4 regions of the Corynebacterium halotolerans YIM 70093 genome follow, and region 4 is predicted to be linked to each of the others. Evidence: predicted binding sites of a transcription regulator. Region 4 holds the regulator's gene; each other region holds the start of a gene.

Region 1 (4,305 bases), 260 kb from region 4:
GCCGGCGGTCGTCCAGGCCGTCGAGGAGGCCGGCCACAAGGTGATCTGGCAGTCCGACCCGATGCACGGCAACACCTTCACCGCCTCCAACGGCTACAAGACCCGCCACTTCGACAAGGTCATCGACGAGGTGCAGGGCTTCTTCGAGGTCCACCGCGCCCTGGGCACCCACCCGGGCGGTATCCACATCGAGCTGACGGGTGAGAACGTCACCGAGTGCCTGGGTGGCGCCGAGGACATCGCCGACGTGGATCTGCCGGGCCGCTACGAGTCCGCCTGCGACCCGCGCCTGAACACCCAGCAGTCGCTCGAGCTGGCGTTCCTCGTCGCGGAGATGCTGCGCAACTAGCCGCGCCGGTACACAGACCCCCCCTGCCCGGGACCGTGTCCTCCCCGTCACCGGGGAGGGCGCGGTCCCCCGCCTTTGCCGGGGCGCCCACCGGTCAGAATGGTGGGTGGCCGTCCTCCTCCCACCCGGTCCCCTCACCCCGGGCCTCCTCGCGCTGCCGCTTGCGCAGCTGCGCCTCCCGGCGGGCCCGGTTGCGCCTGGCCGTCAGTCGCTGACCCACGGTGGTCTGCCAGCGGCGTGATTGTCCGGCCAGCGGACCCTGCGGCTCGTCACATGCCCAGGACTGGTCGTCGAACAGCCAGTACACCACGTCCGTCTCGGGGTCGAGGAGGTAGAACGCCCGACGGGCGGTCTTCTCGTTGTGGTGGTGCTGGCACAGCGAGACCAGATTTCCCGCGGCGGTCGGCCCGCCGTCGGCGTAGTCGATGCGGTGGTCCTTCTGGCAGCGGGGGGCCGGGCGATCGCAGCCCGGCCACCGGCACACACCGTCGCGACCCTCGACGTAGGCCGCGATCGTCTCCGGGGTCTGGTAGCCCTCGGCCTCGACGTCGGCGTAGGCGTCGATGTCGCGGGTGTGGGTCACCCGGGCCATCATCCGTTCCTCCTCACACTCACTGAGGTGGCCCGCGCCGGGCACGTAGGCCGGGGAGTCGGGCCGGTCGCCGGCCTTGTACATGTTGAGCACCACCTTCGTGCCCTCCGCGCCGAGGAGCAGATCGACGAGTGCCTCCAGCAGGGTCATGCCGACGGCCTGGGCGTGGGCACGCACGCGCGTGTCGACGGCCGTGCCCGTCGCCGCGTCGAGGGAGGCGTGCAGGTGCGCGGTGCCGTCCGGGTCGACGGCCATGTCGTAGCGCTGCGCGTCCGTGCCCTCGTCGCCGTCCGCCGGCTTGTCGTCGGTGGCGATGGTGGTGTCCAGGGACTTGAGGATCTGGTTGATCTTGCGCCGCAGCGCCTGTTTGTTCGGCAGCACCTGGTTGGCGCGTTTCGGGGTCAGGTAGTCGGTCAGCGCCTCGTCGATCGTCGCCATCATCGCGGAATCGTCGTGGTCGGCCTTGAGGAGGGTGTCGCTGATGATGCGCAGCCGGTAGAGATCCAGGTGGCACAGTTCGTCCTGGAGGGCGCGCAGGCGGGGAAGTTCGGCGAGGGTGGCGTAGGCGTGGATCGCGTCGACGAGGTAGGTCTCGGAGTAGCCGGTGGAGCGGTACAGGCGGGCGGTCAGCGTGGCGACGCTCTCGGTGTCGAGGACGTCGATCTCACCGGGCAGCACCTCGGCCCACAACTCGTGTTCGGCGCGCAGCAGCCGGTGCCGACGTACGGCGACCGGATCCGTCACGGAACACACCGCGTAGTAGGCGGAAGGGTTCCGCGGGGGTGGGGTGGATATCGGGGAGGGCGTCGGGGCGGGCAAGGGGCACATCACCTCCGGGGTGAAGGGCTCGCAGGGAACAGTCATTAGATCAGGTGTTCGACATGAACCCTAGAACAGCGCCCGGACACGGGCCTTCTCAGCCACCCGGTTTATAGTGAGTCCCCGCGCCCACCTGCGGGAACAGGGCAGCCGCGCTAGTCCCCCTCGGCGCGCACGCGCACCCGCGACCGGTCGTTGACCACCTCGCCGGCCGCCGGCTCCTGGCTTGTCACCTGGCCGTCGCCGTCCCCGCGCTTGCTGAAGCGCAACCCCGCCCCCTCGATCGTCTGCTCCGCCTCGTCCAGCGACATGCCGGTCACCGAGGGCACCGTGATCCTGCCCGGCACGGTGAGCACCACCTCCGTGTCGCCGACCTCGGCCGGGTCGATGTGGGTGCCCGGAGCGGGGGAGACCTTCACCACGGTGTCGGCCGCGGAGCCGGTCTCGTCGTTGTCGCGGGTGACGTCGACGTCGAAGCCGGCATCCTCGACCGCCTGCTCGGCCTCGTCGCTGTTCATGCCGGTCACATCCGGGACCGTCGCCGCGTTCGAGACGACCAGGTCCACCTCCGAGCCACGCTCGAGCGACGTGCCGGCCGTCGGGTTGACGTCGGTGACCTGGTCCGCCGGGGCGTCGTCACTGAACTCCTCCGTCACCGAGCCGACCACCAGCCCGGCGTCCTCGAGGACGGAACGCGCCTCGCTGCGGTCCATGCCCACCACGTCCGGCACGTCGATGGGCTGCGGCCCACGGGAGACGTGCACCGTCACCGTGGAGCCGATCGGGACGGGCTCACCCGGCGACGGCTCCGTCTCGGCGATCACGCCAGGCGGAACGCTGTCCGAGTAGACCTGCTCCCCGGTGGCGGTCTCCAGGGTGCGTTCGGCCGCCAGCGAGCGGTACGTCTCGACGTCCGCGCCGGTGGGCACGTCGGGCACGGTCGGCTGCCCCTGGGAGACCAGCACCGTGACCTCCTCGCCGCGCACCAGGCGGTCGCCGATGGGCGGCTCGGTGCCGGCGATCTGGTCCGAGGGCACTTCATTGCTGTAGACGATGCGGGTGGCGGTGGTGAACCCGGCCTCCTCGACGGTGGCGACGGCCTCCACGCGGTCCATTCCCAGCACCTGCGGGATCTCCCCGTAACGCCCCGAACCGAACCACCACGCGCCGACGGCCACCGCCGCGGTGAGCGCCACGATGACCACCAGCCACACGACCAGCCCCACCCGCGAGCGGTTGGTCACCGGCTTCGGCTCCACCGGCAGGTCCGGGTCATTGAGGGCCGCGACCGACAGGGCGGTGGCGTCGGCGTCCCCGGCGTCGTCCCCGTCGATGTCACCGGTGTCCTCGCGCCGGGCAGGCACCGCCGGGGGAGCCTGCGGGGCCGCCGGATCCGGGTAGGGGGCCGGCGGTCCGGAGGGCAGGATGGAGGTCTCGGAGGGAGAGGGGGTGTCCGCGGGCCCGACGGGACCGAACACAGCGGTCTCGTCGGTGGGGTCCGGGGCCGCGGCGGTCGGGCCGATGATGCCGGTGGCCTCGAGTGGCCCGACGATGTCGGTGGTGTCGGTGGGCACCGCCGCGGCACGGTGGGCGGCGGAGTTGCGCGGCACCGGCACAGTGAAGGCCGGCAGCGCCAGCTCCCCGGCGACGTCGTCCAGGGCGGCGAGGAACTCCGCGGCGTCGGAGAAGCGCTCCCGGGGATCGCGCGTGGTGGCACTGGCCACCAGGGCGTCGAAAAGCGGCGGAATACCGGCGATGCACGTGCTCGGCGCGGGCACGTCGTCGTTGAGGCGGGCGAAGGCGTGGCCGAGCTGGGTGTCGCCGGAGAAGGGCGTGGTGCCGGTGAGCAGTTCGAACAGGACCACACCGGCGGAGTAGACGTCGGAGGCCGGGGTGATCTCGGTGCCGTCGACCTGCTCGGGGGAGAGGTAGGCGACGGTGCCGACGATCTGGTCGGAGCTGTGGGTGGCCGCGCTCGCGGCCCGCACCAGTCCGAAATCGGCGAGCTTGACCCGGCTGTCGCCGTTGATGAGGATGTTGTCCGGCTTGAGGTCGCGGTGGACCATGCCCGCCTGATGAGCCACCGACAGGCCGGTGAGCACCGCCCGCATCACCGCGGCCGCGGCGTGCGGGGGCATCGGGCCACGCTCGGCGAGCAGCTCGCGCAGCGTGCCGCCGGTGATCAGCTCCATGACGAGGAACAGGTGGTCGCCGTCGGAACCGAAGTCGTAGACGTTGACCAGGTTCGGGTGCGTCAGCTGCGCCATCGCCCGCGCCTCGCGGCGGAAGCGGGTGCGGAAAACGTGGTCGTCGATGTAGCGCTCGTCCATGACCTTCGCGGCCACGGCCCGACCCAGCCGCAGATCCACGCAGCGGTAGACGGTGGACATGCCACCCCGCGCGATCGGGTGATCGATGCGGTAGCGGTCCTCGAGGACGTCTCCCACTGTCAGCTGAGCCATGCGCACTAGTATGGTCGATCGCTCGTCCCGCATGCCAGCCGCCCTGCCGGACCCGTGGTGCAGGTCCGGCACGTAGAATGTTC
Region 2 (4,305 bases), 920 kb from region 4:
GCGTCGGCGTCTTCGTTAACTGGTCCTCGACGTGGACCCCGCGGAGCGTGCCCGTCAGCAGCAAGCCGCGAGGTCGTCAACCGCGTGGTCAGGGCCGTCAGGACCGGATGTCGGATGGTCACCGCCGCACGGGTACTCCGGTCCTGTTTTCGCTAGCGTGGACCCATGAAGCTCATCCTCAACCTCATCTGGTTCGTCTTCGGTGGTTTCTTCCTCGCTCTCGGCTACTTCCTCTTCGGCATCATCGCCTGCATCCTGATCATCACCATCCCCGCCGGCGTGGCCTCCTTCCGCATGGCCTCCTTCGCCATCTGGCCCTTCGGCCGCTCCGTCATCCAACCGGTGGAGGGGGCAGGGGGACTGTCCACCGTCACGAACGCCATCTGGTTCGTGATCGCCGGGCTGTGGCTGGCCATCGGCCACATCACCACGGCGGCGGCGCAGGCCATCACCATCATCGGCATCCCGCTGGCGATCGCGAACATCAAGATGATCCCCGTGACCTGCTTCCCCTTCGGCAAACAGATCGTGCCCTCCGACCAGATCCCGTACGGCTATGAACCGATGGTCAAGCTGTAGGTGATCCGGGAAGTACTCGCGGCCCTCAACGCCCGACACCCCTGGAGCCACAACGACCACTTCCATCCCTGACTCCTGCGGTCGCTGCCGCCGGTGCGGGGAGCCGCGCTCGACGTCGGTTACGGGGAAGGCCGGCTGGTGCGCCGGCTGGCCCCGCACGTCGGGCAGGTCACGGGCATCGACACCGACCCGGCGATCATCGATGCCGCGCGGGCCCGGGGTGTGCCCGCCAACGCCGCCTTCCGGGTCGGCGGGTTGGCGGAGGTGCGCGGCCGCTTCGACGTCGTCACCATGGTCGCGGTGCTCCACCACCTGCGGGCCCGCGAGGCCCTGGAGCAGGTCGTCGGGTTGCTCAACCCCGGAGGGCGCTTCCTCTGCGTCGGGCTGGCGCGTGTCGACGGCGCGGTCGACCTCGCCTGGGACGTGCTCAACGCCGCGACGAATCCGGTGATCGGCGTCCTCAAACACCCGCGGGTCAACCGCGGGGCGATCGCCGAACCCGCCTTCCGGACCGTTGAACCCACGCTCGCGCTGGATGAACTGCGGACCGTGGGCGCCGAGGTGATGCCCGGGCTGCGGGTGCGCCGCCGGCAGGGCTTCCGCCACACCCTCAAGTGGACCCGGCCGGGGTGATGCCCCCGGCTCAGAAGGGTGGCGCGTCATCCTGCTCCTCCCTGATCATCCGGGGCGGGTGCTGTCCGGCCGGTCCGGGGCGGGGCCCCTTCCGGCTCTGCTCCCGACGCCGGGCCTCGGCCTTCGCGCGGGCGCGTTCGTGGCGGCGGGCGCGGCGCTGGCTCAACGTCTGCACCCAGCGACGCTGCTTCGGTGCCAGCGGCCCCTCCGCCTCGTCGACCACCCACCGACCGTCGGCGAAGAGCCAGATCACGTCGCCGGTGTGGGCGTCGAGCGCGTAGTGGACCTGGCCGTCCGACTTCCGGTTGTGGTGGTGCTGGCACAGGCACACCATGTTGGCGGCCGCCGTGGGGCCGCCGTCGCGGTGGTTGATCCGGTGGTCTTTCTGAGAGTAGACCGCCGGCCGGTTGCAGCCGGGCCAGCGGCAGGTGCCGTCGCGGCCCTCCAGGTAGGCCCGGATGGCCGGGTTGGGCCGGTAGCCCGCCACCTCCGCCTCGGCCGCCTCGGCCATGTCCCGGACCTTGGCGGCCATCTCCACCGCGCGTTCGGTGCATTCCCGGTCCAGCCAACCGACGGGCTGGAGGAAACCGGGGGCGTCGTCGACGTCGTGGGCGAGGTAGACGTCGAGGACCACCTGGACCTGGATCTTCTCCAGCAGGAGAGCCGTGAGGGCCCGGGCGAAGCTGCAGCCGTGCTCGGTGGCGTAGGTGCGCACGGCCTTCTCGACGCTCGCGTAGGTCAGCGCATCCAGGCGGAACTCAGTGGTCACCGAACCGTCGGCGTCGGTGTGGGAGCGGTAGGAGTTCGACGCCCGGGATTCCTCGGCGTCGTCGACGCCTTCAGGCTCATCCGGGTTCTCTGCGTCCTCCATGCCCGCAGTGTCCTCCGTTTCCTCGATCTTCTCCAGCATCCGGATCACTCCCCGGATCTTGCGGGTGATCGACGCCGGGGTGGGCAGCAGCGGGTTGGGACGGGTGGGGGAGAGGTGCTCGGTGAGGATGTCGTCGAGGGTTTCCCAGAAGAAGGGGTCGTCGTAGAGGTCGGTCGACAGTCCGATCAGCGCCTCGTCGATCTTTCTCAGGTGGAACATGTCCAGGTGGTGCAGCTCCTCGACCAGCTCCCGCAGGGCGGGCAGTTTGTCGAGGGTGTCCAGGGCCTCCAGATTCGAGGCGATGAAGCGCGGGGAGCTGCCGATCGAACGGGCCAGGCCGGCGGCGACTGTGGTCCAGTCGCGTTCGTCGGCGTGAAAATCCGTGGGCATGCACGCCCGCCAGGACTTGTATTCGGCCACGCGTGCTAAACGACGCGTCGCCGCCAGTGGGTCCGAGGTGGAGCAGACGGAGAAGTAGGCTTCAGGGGCATTCGTACCGGTAATGGGAAAGATCACCTCCCTGGAAGGTGGTCGGTTCGTCATGGCTGTGAAGCAGTTCGAACACCAGATCATGTGTTCGATTGCCAAGTTAGGACATGCCATGGACACGACCACCCCCGCGGGGGTGATTCACATGAATAAACCCCCGCGAGCAGGAGGACTTCCTGCTCGCGGGGGCCGACGCCGTCGAACGCGGCGTCGATAAGCGTTCTAGCGCTGCGAGCGGTACCAGCTGATCAGCGCGTCGGTGGAGGCGTCGCCGGAGTCGGGCCCCTCCTCGCCGGAGACGGCCGCGGCCAGTGACTTGGCCTGTTGCTTGCCCAGCTCCACGCCCCACTGGTCGAAGGAGTTGATGTCCCAGATGACGCCCTGGACGAAGGTGATGTGCTCGTAGAGCGCGATCAACGCGCCGAGCACGGCCGGGGTGAGCTCCTCGGCGAGGATGGTCGTCGAGGGGCGGTTACCGGGCATGACCTTGTGCGGAACGAGCGCGGCATCGACCCCCTCCGCCTCGATCTCCCCGGCCGTCTTTCCGAAGGCCAGTACCTTGGTCTGGGCGAAGAAATTGCCCATGAGCAGGTCGTGCATGGAACCCTCACCGGTGGCGGTGGGCAGGTCCTCCTTCGGACGGGCGAAGCCGATGAAGTCGGCCGGCACGATGCGGGTGCCCTGGTGCATGAGCTGGAAGAAGGCGTGCTGACCGTTGGTGCCCGGCTCGCCCCAGTAGATCTCACCGGTGCCGTACTCCACGGCCCCGCCGTCGCGACGCACGGACTTGCCGTTGGACTCCATGGTCAGCTGCTGCAGGTAGGCGGGGAAACGTGCCAGGTCCTGGGAGTAGGGGAGTACCGCGTGGGTGTCCGCGCCGTGGAAGTTGGCGTACCAGACGCCCAGCAGCGCCATGAGCACGGGCACGTTCTGGTCGAACTGCGTGGAGCGGAAGTGCTCGTCCATCGCCCGGAAACCCTCGAGGAAGCGCATGAAGTCCAGGGGGCCGATGACCGCCATGAGCGACAGGCCGATGGCGGAGTCGACGGAGTAGCGCCCGCCCACCCAGTCCCAGAACGGGAACATGTTGGCGGTGTCGATGCCGAACTCGGCGACCTTCTCCGCGTTGGTGCTCACCGCGACGAAGTGCTTGGCGACGGCCGACTCGTCCCCGTCGAAGGCGTCGAGCAGCCAACGCTTCGCGGCGTGGGCGTTGGCCAGGGTCTCCTGGGTGGTGAAGGTCTTGGAGGCCACGATGAACAGGGTGGAACCCGGATCGAGCTCATCCAGGACCGAGACCAGGTCCGCCGGATCGACGTTGGAGACGAACTCCGCGGTGATACCGGCGGTGGCGTACGAGCGCAGTGCCCGGGTGGCCATGGCCGGGCCCAGATCCGAGCCGCCGATGCCGATGTTGACCACCTTCTTGATGGTGTGGCCGGTGTGGCCGAGCCAGTTGCCCGAACGCAGCGCGGAGGCGAAGTCGCGCATCCGGCCGAGCACCTCGTGGACGTCCGCCGCGACGTCCTGACCGTCGACGCTCAGATCCTCCTCGACCGGCAGCCGCAGCGCGGTGTGCAGCACCGCACGGTCCTCGGTGTTGTTGATGCGCTCGCCGGTGAACATCTCCTCGATCCGCTCGCCCAGCTCCGCCTTCTTGGCCAGCACGACCAGAGCGTCACGGGTCTCGTCGTCGATGAGGTTCTTCGACAGATCCACATGCAGCCCGGCGG
Region 3 (4,305 bases), 1.5 Mb from region 4:
CTGCCCTACAACAACGGCACCCGCCCGGAGCCGGTCATCGCCATGGGCGCGATCCTGACCTGGGCGTCCTTCGAGCGCTCCATCGCCACCTCCCGGCTGCTGCCCGCGGCCGTCGGTGTGATCATCGCGACGCTGTCCCTGGGTGCCGGCCCCACCGGCCTGATGGCCGTGGCCGCGCTGCTGGCGTCGCTGTCCAGCCTCATCCGCATCGTCTACCGCCGCCTGCCCTATCTGGGTGCCGGTGAGGGTTCCTCGAAGGGCCGGATCACCCACGCGGTGGTCGCGATGGTCGCCCCGTTCCTGGCCGCCGGCACCGCCATCCTGATCGGCGTGTTCGGCGACCAGACGTGGGCGACCGTCATGGAGTCGATCCGGGTGCGCGCCGCGAAGGGCCCGGCCCTGGACTGGTACGACGAGTGGGTCCGCTACCAGACGCTCATGGAGCAGACGGTCGACGGCTCGCTCACCCGCCGCTTCGCCGTGCTCATGATGTTCCTGTGCCTGGCGGTGGTCATCGCCTCCATCCTGCGCAACGGTCGGGTGCCGGGCGCGGCGAAGGGACCGTCCCTGCGCCTGGTGCTGATCATCTTCGGCACCATGTTCTTCATGATGTTCACGCCGACGAAGTGGACGCACCACTTCGGCGTGTACGCGGGCATCGCCGGCGCCCTGGCGGCCCTGGCCGCGGTGGCGCTGAGCTACATGGCCCTGCGCTCCTCGCGGACGCGGACCCTGTTCATCGGCGCCGTGCTGTTCATCCTGGCGATCTCCCTGGCCGGCATCAACGGCTGGTGGTACGTCTCCAGCTTCGGCATCCCGTGGTTCGACAAGACCGTCCAGTACCAGGGCGTCGAGGCGTCCACGATCGTGCTGTTCATCGCCCTGGCGGTACTTCTCATCGGCGTCATCCAGTCCTTCATCGGCGACGTCCGCAGCGCCCGCGCCGAGGCCCTCGGCGAGCTCGATGAGTACCGGGAGGAGCGGAAGCAGAGGCTGCGCCGCTTCACCGGGGTGGCCGCCGCCCCGATCGCGGTGTCGTGTGTGCTCATCGTCGGCTTCTCCATGGCGTCCTTCACCAAGGCCTTCATCGACCAGTACCCCGCCTACACCGTCGGCCTGGGCAACCTGCGCGCGCTCGGCGGTCAGACCTGCGGCCTGGCCAACGACGCGCTCGTCGAGACGAACTCCAACGACTCCTTCCTGACCCCGGCCGGGGATGTCGGGCTGGGCGAGTCCCTCGAAAGTGAGGACAACCGCGGCTTCGAGGCCAACAACCTCCCGCCGTCCATCACCCAGGACGTGGTGTCCACCTCGTCCGTCGGCGCGATCGCCGACACCGACAACGCGGGTGGCTCCGAGGAGGCCACCGGCCAGGAGACCGGCAACACCGGTGGTGTGCGTGGCGACGTCGGCGTCAACGGCTCGCGCGCCCGCCTGCCGTTCAACCTCGACTACACCGAGGTCCCGGTCGTCGGCTCCTGGACCTCCGGCCCGCAGTACCCCGCGGAGATCACCACCGCCTGGTACGAGCTGCCCGCCGAGCAGCGGGAGGACGCGCCACTGCTGGTCGTCTCCGCGGCCGGCCGCATCGAGCACCACGACATCAACGGCGTGCTCCACGAGGGCCAGGAGCTCGTCCTCGAGTACGGCACCCGCGGCCCCGACGGGGAGGTCGATCCCGAGTCGGTCGGCGAACTGGAGATGCTCGACATCGGCCCGCAGCCGTCGTGGCGCAACCTGCGCCTGCCGCTCGACGCCCTGCCGGAGGAGGCCGACGTCGTGCGCGTCTCCGCCACCGACCACAGTCTCGACCCCGAGCAGTGGCTGGCGTTCACCCCGCCGCGCGTGCCCACCCTGGACTCGCTGGACAACGTCGTCGGATCCGAGAAGCCGGGTCTGCTCGACTGGTCCGTGGCGCTGCAGTTCCCCTGCCAGCGCACCTTCGACCACTACGCCGGCGTGGCGGAGATTCCGGAGTACCGCATTTCCCCCGACCACCCGGGCAAGGCCACGCTGACTCCGTTCCAGGACTACGAGGGCGGCGGCGTCATGGGCACCGCCGAGGCCGTGAACTGGTCCTTCGAGCTGCCGAGCTACACGAAGGACGACTGGCACCGGGACTGGGGATCCATCGAGATCTACCTGCGTCGCGCCAACTCGGAGGGCCAGGCACCGGACAACGCCGAGATCGACACCGAGACGATCCAGCGCTCCGGCCTGTGGCACCCGAGCGACATGAAGATCGACGGCTAGCTCCTGTCGCCGGTCTGAGGCCCGGATCCCCTGCGTGGGATCCGGGCCTTCGGCGTGGGACGGGAGTGGGGCGAGGGAGCGCGAGGAGCATATGGAAAATATGTTCGCCTCGGGGCTTGTATGTGTTGCGCCATTGAGCTAACCTCGAACATGCAAGCGAAACCGGGGGGTGGAAATAATGCTTGAGCAGAGGATAAGCGATCTGGTCGATCAGGCCGAAAAGGCGCTGAGAGAACTGGCTGAGCTGATGGCCGAGCCGGACACCTTGCCGTTCGCCGCCATCCGCGGGGACCTCGAGCGCCTTGAGCGGGCGATGTCCACCAAGGCCGCCGTCGACGCCTCCTTCGCCTGGCTCGCCGATCTCCACTCGGCCGGGCGCCTGGTGGGTTCGACGCGCACCGTGGACTACCTCACCGACGGACTGGGGGTCTCGCGGGGCGAGGCGTTCTCGCGGCTGCGGCAGGCCGAGGACCTCTACGCCCCGCCGGTGGAGCCCACACCCGACCCCGGCGAGGACGAGACCGACAACGGGGAAGCCCGACGCGAGGCCGAACGACGTCGCGAGCGGGAGCGCCGCGCCCAGGAGGAGGCACGGAGAAAGTCCGCCTCGGCCGAGAAACGCAGGATCATCGAGCGGGAGCTGACCCACCTGTCGAAACACGCCGTCCCAGGTCGCCTGGAGCTGCTGTCTCAGTCACTGAGCGAGGCCGAGCGCCGCGACGTGCAGGACCTGCGGGCCTGGGTCCGGGAGCAGGTCCGCAGGGCCAACGCGGCAGCCACGCAGCCCGACGGAAAGAAGGACCCCTTCGCCGCGCTGCGCAAGCGTCGTCTGCGCCTCTCCCGTCCCGACGCCGACGGCGGAGTGCGGATCGACGGCTACCTGCCGGCAGACATGGCCGCCCTCGTCCGTGCCGCGGTCAACCCGAGGTCGGGGACGTCCTCCGTGGACGATGAGGACGACAAACGCACCATCGACCAGCGGCGGGCGGACCAGCTGGCCCACGCCTGCCGGACCTTCCTGAACACGAAGGAGCCGAAGGTCCGGGGGGCGGGATCCGTGCTGATCTCCATGACCGTCGACGACATCGAGAACATGACGCTCGACTCCCGCTTCCCCACCGCCGGTGGGGATCTCCTCGACCCCCTCGCCCTGCTGCGGCTCGGCGCCGCCGACTCCGACTTCGTGGTCCTCCACGACGACAGGGGCCAATCCCTGGACGTCGGGCGGGCGCGGCGCACGGCGAACTTCTACCAGCGCATCGCCCTGCTCGCCTCCGAGCTGGTGTGCACCCGACCGGGCTGCGACAACCACGGCGACGAATGCGATGTCCACCACCTGGTGCCCTGGTCCATGGGCGGCAACACCGACATCGAGAACCTCACCATCCTGTGCCCCACGCACCACGCCCTCAACCGGGACGAACGCGACGGGGCGGGTGGCCTCGGACACTCGGAACGGGACCCCGCCACCGGCAGGGCCGGATTCCGGGCGGCCGGGGCGGACGAGCTCCGGTTCAATGACACGGTGGCCCAGAACCGGTCCGCGGGGGCCAAGATCCGCGGGCGGAAGGAAGCGCCGCCGGAGACGGGCGCGCCGCCGGGTGCCGGGACCGCGGATCCACCCGGGCCCGAACCACCGGGTTCCCCATCACCACCGATCCACGGCCCGGACGATCCCGGACTGTTCGACGTCCCCGCGTGAGCGGAGGACGCCACCCGGCGGGTCCGCCCTCTACACCACCCCGATCGCTCGCCGTTTCCTTCCCACGGTGAGGTGCCGGGACCGGGAGCGTACGCGGTTTCCGTCGTTCTCACAGCCGGTCCCCCACAGGCCCCTGCTGCAGGCCGCTTCGCCGCGCCTCCGGCCTCAGGCCTTCAGCGCCACGGTCGTCGGCTCCACCGCGACCGGCAGGGCCGTCTCGCCCATGAGATCCGCGTCGACGGCCGCCGCGGCGGCCCGTCCCTCGGCGATCGCCCAGACGATGAGCGACTGACCGCGGCCGTTGTCGCCGGCGACGTAGACCCGCGGCACCGGCCCGCCGGCCACCGGGC
Region 4 (4,305 bases):
AACTGCTGGCGAACGTCGCCGACGGCAACGCCGCCCGCCTCGCCTCCGACGCCCAGGTGGAGGGGGTGGGCCTCTACCGCACGGAGATGAGCTTCCTGTCCACGACCGAGGAGCCGGGCGTCGATGAGCAGGCGAGAGTCTACCGCCGGGTCTTCGACGCCTTCCCGGAGTCCAAGGTCGTCATCCGCACCCTCGACGCCGGCTCCGACAAGCCGATCGCCTACGCCAACCTCGACGAGGAGGAGAACCCGGCCCTCGGGGTGCGGGGTCTGCGCATCGCCCACGGCAACGAGGGGCTGCTCACCCGCCAGCTCGACGCGATCGCCCGGGCCGCCGAGGGGCGCGGCGACAACGCCCCCACCTGGGTCATGGCGCCGATGGTCGCCACGGCAGAGGAGGCGAAGTGGTTCGCCGGTCTGTGCCGGGAGCGGGGCCTGACACCCGGCGCCATGATCGAGGTCCCGGCCGCCGTGCTCATGGCCGACAAGATCATGCCGCACCTGGACTTCGTGTCCATCGGCACCAATGACCTGACCCAGTACACGATGGCCGCCGACCGGCTCTCTCCGCGCCTGGCGCATCTGACCGATCCCTGGCAACCGGCCGTGCTGCGGCTGGTCCGCCACACCTGCGAGGCCGGCGCCGAGGCCGGTATCCCCGTCGGCGTGTGCGGTGAGGCCGGCGCGGACCCCGCACTCGCCTGTGTGCTCACGGGCCTGGGCGTGAACTCCCTGTCCGCGGCCGCCACCGCGGTGGCCGGGGTGGGCGCCCAGCTCGCCGAGGTTGATCTGGAGCGTTGCCGGGAGATCGCCGACGCCGCACTGGCGGCCGAGGGGGCCGCTGAGGCCCGCGAGACCGTGCGCACCATGCTGCGGGCATAGTCCACGCAGAGACCAGGGGCGGGTCCCGGGGAGAGAATTCCCCGGGGCCCGCCCCTGTTCGTCCACGCATATCAGTCGGCGACGACGACCTCGATCTCCCGGTCGCGCAGGGCTGTGAGGAAGGACTCGGGGGCCGAGGGGTCGGTGATCACGACGTCGATGTCGTCGATGCCGGCGAAGCTGACCAGGTAGTCGTTGCCCAGCTTGGTGGAGTCGCACAGCACGACCACCTTGTGGGCGTTGGTGACCATCGCCGCCTTGATGGCGGCCTCCTGCGCGTCGGCGGTGGACAGGCCGTGGTCCAGGGTCAGGGCATTGGTGCCGATGAAGGCGACGTCGGCACGCATCAGGGCCAGCGTGCGCAGTGCGGTGTCGCCGACGACGGCCTGGGTGATGGCGCGGACGCTGCCGCCGAGCAGCTGCACCTCGGGAAGGCCCTTGTTGGCCAGGTTGAGGGCGATGGGCAGGCTGTTGGTCACGACCGACCAGTACCGGGACTGTGGTCGCTCCGCGATGAGCTCGGCCAGGGTGCCGATCGTCGAGCCGGAGTCCAGGAACAGTCCGCCGTCCGACTCGGGGAGGAACTGCAGGGCGGCCCGGGCGATCGCGGACTTGGCGGTCGGGGCGGAGCGGAAGCGGGCGTCGAGCGAGAATTCGGTGGTCTGGAAGGTCTGGCTGGCGACGGCGCCGCCATGGACACGGTGGACCACGCCCTCGCGGTCGAGCACGGCGAGGTCACGGCGGATGGTCTCGGCCGTCACGTCGAACCGGTTCGCCAACTCGGTGACGTTGACACGCCCCTCCACGGCGGTGAAAGAGGCGATCTGGCGGCGGCGCTCCTCTGCGTACATGTTTCCTCACAGACAAACAAGGTGATCGGGCGGATGCCCACGCCTGCCATTGTGGCAAATTTGTCCGCCCCGGTGGCGGGTTTTTCCACGTCGGCAGTGGGCAGGGGAGCGGCGGAATGGCTCGAAGGGGCGGAAGATGCGGGTCAGAGGGTCCGGAACCACCTTCCGTTCACGTGGGAACATGTGACTTTTCCCGTCGGACAGCTCAACCCAATCCGGGGGTGAGAGAGCAGATCACGGGGCGCGCCCCATGTGGGCGCCTGAAGGCGGGAGGGGAGGGCCGGCCCCGTGGGTGGGCCGTGGCCCGGAAGCTAGAGCTTGCGCATCACGGAGACAACCTTGCCCATGATCTCGGCGTTCTCACCGGGGATCGGGGCGTAGGCGTCGTTGTGCGGCAGCAGCCACACGCCGGTGGAATCGCGGTGGAACTCCTTGACGGTGGCCTCCCCGTCGATGAGCGCGGCGACGAACTCGCCCTCCTCGGCCACGGGCTGGGAGCGGACGACGACCCAGTCGCCGTCGAGGATGCCGGCGTCCCGCATGGACTCGCCGATGACCTTGAGCATGTAGAGCTCGCCGTCGCCGACGATCTCGGTGGGCAGCGGGAAGTAGTCGTCGACGTGCTGGTCGGCCAGGATCGGGGAGCCGGCGGCGATGTTGCCCACCACCGGGATGTAGTTGGCGGCGCCGGCGTCGGCCGGGGCTTCCGCGGCGGGGGATGCCTTGCGTCCCGGCTTCGAGGGGCCGTCGGTGTCCGGAAGGTGGCGCACGTCCACGGCCCGCGGCTTGTTCGGGTCCCGGCGCAGGAAGCCCTTCTTCTCGAGCTCCTTGAGTTGATAGGCCACCGAGGAGGTGGACTGGAGGCCGGCCGCGTCACCGATCTCGCGGATGCTCGGCGGGTAGCCGCGCAGCACCACGGCGTCGCGGATCACCTCGAGGATGCGACGCTGGCGGTCGGACAGGGAGGCGGGATCGGGCTTGCCGGTGGGGGAGGTGGTGACTTTGGTCCTCGAGCTCTGGCGTGCCATGTCTGCGGACTCCTTTGTGGGTGGCGGGGCGTGGTCGGCTCGGATTGGCGGGATCGGCGTGGCCGGTCGAGTTGTTCGAATCGGCGGATGGCCGCGGGCCATTCATCTAATACATGTCTATCACGAACTGGCACTAATGTTCGACTATTTCCCCGGGCGGTGTGGACAGGTGTTCGAGTGGGTGCTATAAATCGAACACGAAAGCGGTATCGAACACCTGAACGGGCGTTCTGTTCGAGACCGTCCGGTGCCCGGATATGCTCGACGGCGACAGGAAGGACGACGCCATGACCACCTCGCTGAACCAGCTTAACCCAGCTCACCCTGCCCGTACATCCTCCTCGTCCATTGTCCCGGCTGCGGCTGTCTGGGATCCCGTCCGGGGCGGGCAGGGGGAGGCGGACGTGGCCGATGTTCGAACTCTGCGTCCAGCGAATCGAACGGAGGGACGAGTTCAGTCTCGGCTTCCAGGCCGCGCTGTGGGGCGCGACCGCGAGACTCCGCAGGGCACGGCGGGTGGAGCCTATCTGACGGGGGCGGTCTTCGGGCTGTGCGTCGTGCTCGGCACCTTCTTCATCGGCGGCGGCGGGGAAGCGGCGCCCCCTGCGCAGCCGAGTTCGCTGACCACCCCGGTGCCGGATCCCCGGTGACGCGGCCGCCCCGGAGGGCCGGCGGGGGAGAGGTAGGCTGATAAGCCGAGCCCCGCCCGTCATCGACACCGGAAAGGCCAGGGATTCCTCCCCGTGTACTGCCCCTTCTGCCACCACGACCACTCCCGCGTCATTGATTCACGCGTCGTCGAGGGCGGGTCCGCCATCCGCCGTCGCCGGGAATGCACCAGCTGCCAGGGACGCTTCACCACCATCGAGAAGGCGGTTCTGCTGGTGGTCAAGCGCAACGGCCTGACCGAACCCTTCAGCCGGGAGAAGGTCATCCTCGGCGTGCGTCGGGCCTGCCAGGGCCGGGACGTCTCCGATGACGCGCTCAAGCGTCTCGCGCAGGAGGTCGAGGAGACCGTCCGCAGCCACGGCAGCTCTCAGGTGAACGCCAACGAGATCGGCCTGGCCATCCTCGAGCCGCTGCGCGAGCTTGACGAGGTGGCCTACCTGCGCTTCGCCTCCGTCTACAAGTCCTTCGAGAGCGCCGAGGACTTCGAGTCCGAGATCCGCCTCATGCGCCGCCGCAACCGCGAGCGGCCCGAGCGGGTCTGATCAGCGGAGCTTGTCCACCGCCTTCTCGATGCGGCGTCGCGAGATCGGTCGGGCGGTGCCCAGCCGCTGGGCGAACAGGCTCACGCGCAGTTCCTCAATCATCCAGCGGATCTCCCTGACCTCCCGGGTCTTCCCCCGGCCCTTCGGGAGTTTGGCCAGCTTCCGGTCCAGGTACTCGCGTGCGGCGGCGACCTCGTCCTGCCGGTCGGCGTCCTTGTCCGGGTCGAGCGCCATCTCCTCCAGCCGGATGCGCATCGCCTGCAGGTAGCGCGGAAGGTGCCGCAGGTGCGCGATCCCGTGGAGCGTGACGGCGTTCTGCGGCAGGAGGAAGGCC

Evidence for each region. The regulator LexA, encoded in region 4, represses DNA repair genes until DNA is damaged. The targets are predictions, from matches to a motif close to CGAACANNTGTTCG.
Region 1: a site for LexA is predicted at 1,807-1,820, ahead of A605_RS09665 (HNH endonuclease signature motif containing protein). Genes of this name have one in related genera too.
Region 2: a site for LexA is predicted at 2,650-2,663, ahead of A605_RS04265 (HNH endonuclease signature motif containing protein). Genes of this name have one in related genera too.
Region 3: a site for LexA is predicted at 2,347-2,360, ahead of A605_RS01255 (HNH endonuclease signature motif containing protein). Genes of this name have one in related genera too.

Annotation. Positions count from the first base shown of each region.
Region 1 is NC_020302.1:2,079,914-2,084,218, reverse strand. It holds gene A605_RS09670 (class II 3-deoxy-7-phosphoheptulonate synthase) at 1-349, shown strand, start outside; gene A605_RS09665 (HNH endonuclease signature motif containing protein) at 444-1,685, opposite strand; gene pknB (Stk1 family PASTA domain-containing Ser/Thr kinase) at 1,916-4,222, opposite strand; gene A605_RS09655 (Rv2175c family DNA-binding protein) at 4,300-4,305, shown strand, end outside.
Region 2 is NC_020302.1:899,894-904,198, forward strand. It holds gene A605_RS04255 (YccF domain-containing protein) at 166-579, shown strand; gene A605_RS04260 (class I SAM-dependent methyltransferase) at 673-1,212, shown strand; gene A605_RS04265 (HNH endonuclease signature motif containing protein) at 1,223-2,473, opposite strand; gene pgi (glucose-6-phosphate isomerase) at 2,795-4,305, opposite strand, start outside.
Region 3 is NC_020302.1:270,268-274,572, reverse strand. It holds gene A605_RS01260 (arabinosyltransferase domain-containing protein) at 1-2,253, shown strand, start outside; gene A605_RS01255 (HNH endonuclease signature motif containing protein) at 2,432-3,955, shown strand; gene A605_RS01250 (glutamate synthase subunit beta) at 4,121-4,305, opposite strand, start outside.
Region 4 is NC_020302.1:1,818,749-1,823,053, reverse strand. It holds gene ptsP (phosphoenolpyruvate--protein phosphotransferase) at 1-881, shown strand, start outside; gene A605_RS08495 (DeoR/GlpR family DNA-binding transcription regulator) at 953-1,732, opposite strand; gene lexA (transcriptional repressor LexA) at 2,044-2,760, opposite strand; gene nrdR (transcriptional regulator NrdR) at 3,504-3,971, shown strand; gene hrpA (ATP-dependent RNA helicase HrpA) at 3,972-4,305, opposite strand, start outside.